DNA from 2 places in the Variovorax sp. CCNWLW235 genome. Region 2 is predicted to be linked to the other one. Evidence: riboswitches for the same ligand, from Rfam matches in the RefSeq annotation. Region 2 holds a riboswitch; the other holds the start of a gene.
The links. Region 2 has a riboswitch for S-adenosylhomocysteine ahead of ahcY (adenosylhomocysteinase). Riboswitches for the same ligand answer to the same signal wherever they lie in the genome.

Region 1 (3,204 bases), on a different contig from region 2:
ATGTCCGCGCCCTCGACCTTCGCCTTGGCCAGAATTTCGTGGCACGGGACCATCACGCCCATGTTCACCACCTCGAAGTTGTTGCACTGGAGCACGACGGTGACGATGTTCTTGCCGATGTCGTGCACGTCGCCCTTCACGGTGGCGATGATGATCTTGCCCTTGGTACGCACGTCGCGGCCCGCGGCCTCGTCCTGGCGCTTTTCTTCCTCGATGTAGGGAATGAGGTGGGCCACGGCCGACTTCATCACGCGCGCCGACTTCACCACCTGCGGCAGGAACATCTTGCCCTGGCCGAACAGGTCGCCCACGATGTTCATGCCGTCCATGAGCGGCCCTTCGATCACGTGCAGCGGGCGCCCGCCCTTGGCAAGGATCTGCTGGTAGGCCTCTTCGGTGTCTTCGACGATGAAGTCGGTGATGCCGTGCACCATGGCGTGCGACAGGCGCTGGTTCACGTGCACCGGGTTCTCCGGCGTGCCGCGCCACTCGAGCTTCTTGCTGTCGTCCTTGGCGCCGCTCTTGGCGGTCTCGGCCACTTCGACCAGTCGCTCTCCCGCATCGGGACGGCGGTTCAGCACCACGTCTTCCACGCGCTCGCGCAGGGTCGGCTCCAGGTCGTCGTACACGCCCACCATGCCGGCGTTGACGATGCCCATGTCCATGCCCGCCTTGATGGCGTGGTACAGGAACACCGTGTGAATCGCTTCGCGCACCGGGTCGTTCCCGCGGAAGCTGAAGCTCACGTTGCTCACGCCGCCCGACACCTTGGCACCCGGCAGGTTGGCCTTGATCCAGCGCACCGCGTTGATGAAGTCGACCGCGTAGTTGTCGTGCTCCTCGATGCCGGTGGCAATCGCGAAAATGTTGGGGTCGAAGATGATGTCCTCGGGCGGAAAGCCCACCTCGTCCACCAGGATGCGGTAGGCCCGTTCGCAGATCTCGATCTTGCGCTCGTAGGTGTCGGCCTGGCCCTTCTCGTCGAAGGCCATCACCACCGCGGCGGCGCCGTAGCGCTTCACCAGCTTGGCCTCTTGCTTGAACTTGTCGACCCCCTCCTTCATGGAGATGGAGTTGACGATGCCCTTGCCCTGGATGCAGCGCAGGCCGGCCTCGATCACTTCCCACTTGGAGCTGTCGACCATCACCGGCACGCGCGCAATGTCGGGCTCGCTCGCAATCAGGTTCAAGAAGCGGACCATCGCGGCCTTGCTGTCGAGCATGGCCTCGTCCATGTTGATGTCGATCACCTGGGCGCCGTTCTCGACCTGCTGGCGTGCAACGGCCAGGGCGTCTTCGAACTGGCCGTTCAGGATCATCCGCGCGAAAGCCTTGGAGCCGGTGACGTTGGTGCGCTCGCCGATGTTGACGAACAGCGACCCGGAATCGATGGCCACCGGTTCGAGGCCGGACAGCTTCATCGGGGGAACGGAGGGCGCGGGAACATCGCTCATGGGGGGCTCACCTGTGCAGGAAAAAACGTCAGGTGAGCGTCGTTTGCGGCTTGCGCCCCGGCCAACGGGGCGCCTTCCAAGCCTGACGGCGGGCCGGTTGACTGGGGCCGCCGCTGCAACGCTCCTTGGAAGGGAGCGCAATTTTACCGGCTGCGGCAAGGGCCGCGGCCGTGGGGGATGTTCAGGCCCCCTGCCCGGCCGTGGCGGCGGTGCCGATGGGCGCAGCCGAGGCCGGCAAGCCGAACACCCGGTCAAAGGCCCAATTGAAGACGAAGGTGTAGACCAGGAAGAACACCACCAGCCCCAAGTCCATGACCAGCGCCTGCCAGAGCGACACGCCCAGGCCCCAGGCAAAGAGCGGCACCAGGAAAGCAATCAGCCCGCCCTCGAAGCCGATGGCATGCGCAATGCGCCGGCGCACGCTGCGCCCGCGCACCGCCTGGCGCGACTCCCAGCGCTCGAACAGGGCGTTGAAAACCAGGTTCCAGATCACCGCGATGACCGAGGCCGCCACCGCCAGCACGCCGGAATGGCCCAACCCGGCATCCGTCATCAACGCCAGGCCGGCACTGGCGGCCACGATGGCGATTCCCTCGTAGAGAGTGATGTAGACAACACGGCGCTGAAACCCCTGCATGAACGTTTCCTCTGGCAAATGAAGGTGATGGCTGGACTTTATTTGCCTCGTGCTGATATAAAAAGTTAAGTTATTTCAATTTAATTGATAGATCGGAGCGGCTGAATGGCCTTTTCCAGCGACACCGTGGAAGTCTTCCTGTCCGTCATCGACCACGGCTCTTTTTCGGCGGCGGCGCGCGCGCTGCACAAGGTGCCCTCGGCCGTGAGCATGGCCATTGCCAACCTGGAGGCCGAGCTCGCGCTGCCGCTCTTCGACCGCAGCGGCCGCGAGCCGCAGCCGACCGCGGCGGCCCGCTCGCTGGAGCCGCAAGCGCGGCTCTTGGCGGCCCAGTTGAAGCAGCTGCAGGTGCAGGCCCTGGCGCTCACGCAGGGGCTCGAAAACCGCCTCACGCTGGCCATTGCGCCGGAGTTGCTGGCCGCGCCATGGAGTGCGCCGCTGGCTGCGCTGGCCGAGGAATATCCGCTGCTGCAGGTCGAGGTGCTGGCTGCTCCGCAGGCCGACGCGCTGGCGCTGCTGCACAGCGGGCGCGCCCAGCTGGCGCTGGTGTTCGAGCGCCCCAGCCTCGACGGCCGGGAGGGTTTCCAGGAAGTGGGCAGCGACACCATGGTGGCCGTGATGGCGCCGCACCATCCCGTGCTGCTTGCGGCGGCCGGTGAGCGCCTGCGCGAAGAACACCTCACCAACACCCGGCAGATCGTGGTGGCCGGGCGCGACCTGGCGACCAGCGACCCACGCTTCGTGTTCGCGCGCCATGTCTGGCGCACCGACAACGCGCTGGCCGCTCTCAGCCTGATCACCGCGGGGCTGGGCTGGGGCTGGCTGCCGCGCAACTTTGCCAAGCCCCACGTGGCCGCCGGTGCGCTGGTCGAGATTCCTTTTGAAAACCTGAGCAACGGGCTCGACCTGTGGGTCGACGTGGTGTGGTCGCGCGAGCGGCCGCTGGGGCTGGGCGCGCAGCGCTTCGTGGCGCTGATTGCGCGCGACCGGCAGGCCGCGGCGGGGATTCCGTCCGCGGGCTAGCTAGCTAGTCGCGGTGACCGTGTCCGCCGCCCTTGCCACCGCCTCCGCCGTGGCCTCCACCCTTGCCGCCGCCGTCGCCTCCGTGGCGAC
Region 2 (3,204 bases):
ATCGACGAATCGCGGGTGGTGGCAGTCAGATTGATGCCGAACCGGTTGTAGACGCCGTCCAGGCCGGCCTGTGCCTTCACCAGCGCGCGCGACGCCACGAACGGCCTGACGCCGTAGCTCGCCGGCGTGACTTGTGCGAGCGCGAACGGGAAGGAGCCGACCACGGTGTCGGTGGCCAGGCGAAAGCGCGCCGTGTTGACCGGGCTGTTGATGCGGGGGCTGTTGAAGACGAAGGTGCCGGCTTCGGCCGCGTCCTCGGCGAAGCTGCCCGATGCAACGGTGCCGGCCTCGTCGGTCATCTCATAACGCTTGCTGTCGAGGTTGAGCGCCAGCGTCTGGCGCGAACCGTTGGCGGCGTACACCTTGTAGCGGCCGTTGCGCGCATCCGGTGCGGCGCCTGTGTCGATCAGGTTGAGCTGGATATAGCCTTGTGTATTGGGATTGCGCGAGCCGACGATCACCGAGAGCAGGCCGTTCTGCATAGCGAAGTACTTGCTCGTGCCGCTGCTGTTGACGCCCCGGATGCCTTCGGGCTGCAGCGGGAATGTGCCGCCTACCGGCATCGTCAAGCTGCCATAGGTGCCGTCCGTGCTGGTGGCCGTGCGAACCGAGCTCGCGGTGTCGATCAGGTTGCTGCCCCAGCTGCCCGTGGTGGATGCACCGAGGCCCCGGGTGGAGGGCCAGTTCGCCGACTCGGGCAGGCCGACGCGCAAGAACTGAACAGCCGGAGTGGCGTTGACGCCAGCGGCCAGGTAGACGTTCTGCCCGCCGATGCGCGCCATGCGGAAGCTCGCGACATCGCTGCCATTGGACACGTTCGTTGCAACCCACGTGCTGTCTGCACCGGCCGTAACCGTGTAGGTGCGTTTGGACGTCGCGGGGCAAAGGTCTATTTTGTAGATGATGCTGTCGTTGCAGATTTCGAGCACCGTGCCGCTGCCCGACAGACGCGCGGCAAGCATCGAAGAGTCCTGCACCCCACCGGGGCTGCGCGTGATGCTGAAGCGGTTGTAGGTGCCGTCCAGTTGCGCCGCGGTGCTCACGAAATCGCGGGCCGCGACGAAGGGCTGCGCCGCATACGAGGCCGGATTCGAATACGCCACCTGAAAGGGGAATGCACCGACGACGGTGTCGATCGTCACCCGGAAGCGCGACGTGTTGGCCGGAGTGGTGATGCGGCTGCTCGCGAACACGTAGGTACCGGGTTCGGTGAAATCTTCGGAGAAGCTGCCGGACTCCGCCTGTCCAAGGTGGTCCGTCATGGTGTAGCTGGCGGCGTCGAAGTCGAGGGCCAATTGCTGCTGCGTACCGTTGGCGGCGTAGACGCGATAGATGCCGTTGCGCACGTCCGCATCGGCCGCCGCCTTGGTTGCCGCAGTGTCGGACTTTGCACTGCCTGCCGTAGCCGACAGTCCGCTCCCGCCTGAGCCCGAACCGCCTCCTCCTCCGCAAGCTGCCAGCAACAAGGCCAGCCCCCAGCCTGCAAGATGTCCTGTCATCCTCATGTTTTGTCCTTTTGTTTTCAGTTGGCTTCGGCAGCAAACCGAGTGGCTCCTGAACCGAACCCGCGAGAATCGTAACGGGATGTTTTGTCAATTGCGAGGATGACAAACGCCAGCCAAAACCCGCGGTTTGGCGCCGTCTTTCGCCCCGTCTACAATCCCCCGTTCCGAGGAGCGTTGCAGCGCCATCAGGCGTGAGGCTCGGACTACATCGCAACCACGCTCACCCGCTGTTCTCGCGGTGAGTCTTTTCCCCGAACGCAGTGGCACCTTTCAAACTAGCTTTGTTGGAGTTCTCATGAGCGCTGTTCTCAAGCCCACCCCCGTTTCCACCGCCGACCAGGCGATTGCCGACCTGTCGCTGGCCGCCTGGGGCCGCAAGGAAATCCGCATCGCGGAAACCGAAATGCCCGGCCTGATGGCCATCCGCGAGGAATTCTCGAAGGCGCAGCCGCTCAAGGGCGCGCGCATCACGGGCTCGCTGCACATGACGATCCAGACCGCCGTGCTGATCGAGACGCTGCAAGCGCTCGGCGCCACCGTGCGCTGGGCTTCGTGCAACATCTTCTCGACGCAGGACCACGCCGCTGCCGCCATTGCCGCCGCCGGCACGCCGGTGTTCGCGATCAAGGGCGAGTCGCTGACGGACTACTGGGACTACACCCACGCCATCTTCGACTTCGGCCCCAAGGGCTCGAAGGGCGAAGGCCCGAACATGATCCTGGACGACGGCGGCGACGCCACGTTGCTGATGCACCTGGGCCAGCGCGCCGAAAAAGACCTGGGCGTGCTCGCCAACCCGACCAGCGAGGAAGAACGCATCCTCTACGCGGCCATCAAGGCCAAGCTGGCTGTCGATTCGACCTGGTACACCCGCAAGTCGGCCGAGATCATCGGCGTGACCGAAGAGACGACGACCGGCGTGCACCGCCTGAACGAGATGAGCGCCAAGGGCACGCTGCTGTTCCGCGCCATCAACGTGAACGACTCGGTCACCAAGAGCAAGTTCGACAACCTGTACGGCTGCCGCGAATCGCTGGTGGATGGCATCAAGCGCGCCACCGACGTGATGATTGCCGGCAAGGTTGCCTGCGTGGCCGGCTACGGCGATGTGGGCAAGGGCTCGGCCCAGGCCCTGCGCGCACTGAGCGCCCAGGTGTGGGTGACCGAGATCGACCCCATCAACGCACTGCAGGCCGCAATGGAAGGCTACAAGGTCGTTACGATGGAATATGCCGCCGACAAGGCCGACATCTTCGTGACCACCACGGGCAACAAGGACGTGATCCGCCACGAACACATGGCTGCCATGAAGGACCAGGCCATCGTCTGCAACATCGGCCACTTCGACAACGAGATCGACGTGGCGTCGATCGAGAAGTACGAGTGGGAAGAGATCAAGCCGCAGGTCGACCACATCACCTTCCCGGACGGCAAGAAGATCATCCTGCTGGCCAAGGGCCGCCTCGTGAACCTGGGCTGCGGCACGGGCCACCCGAGCTTCGTGATGTCGTCGTCGTTCGCGAACCAGACCATCGCCCAGATCGAGCTCTTCACCAAGCCCGACGCGTACCAGGCCGGCAAGGTCTACGTGCTGCCCAAGCACCTGGACGAAAAGGTCGCGCGCCTGCACCTGAAGAAGGTCGGCGCCATGCTCACCGAGCTGACCGACGAACAGGCCGCCTACATAGGCGTGAACAAG

Region 1: another riboswitch for S-adenosylhomocysteine. It lies ahead of metH (methionine synthase); the one in region 2 lies ahead of ahcY (adenosylhomocysteinase).

What each region holds. Positions count from the first base shown of each region.
Region 1 is NZ_JBBCBW010000010.1:12,507-15,710, reverse strand. It holds gene metH (methionine synthase) at 1-1,421, opposite strand, end outside; S-adenosyl-L-homocysteine riboswitch at 1,482-1,587, opposite strand; gene V9L21_RS13450 (PACE efflux transporter) at 1,636-2,091, opposite strand; gene V9L21_RS13445 (LysR family transcriptional regulator) at 2,197-3,114, shown strand; gene V9L21_RS13440 (SH3 domain-containing protein) at 3,119-3,204, opposite strand, start outside.
Region 2 is NZ_JBBCBW010000011.1:62,438-65,641, forward strand. It holds gene V9L21_RS14400 (hypothetical protein) at 1-1,505, opposite strand, end outside; S-adenosyl-L-homocysteine riboswitch at 1,666-1,734, shown strand; gene ahcY (adenosylhomocysteinase) at 1,801-3,204, shown strand, end outside.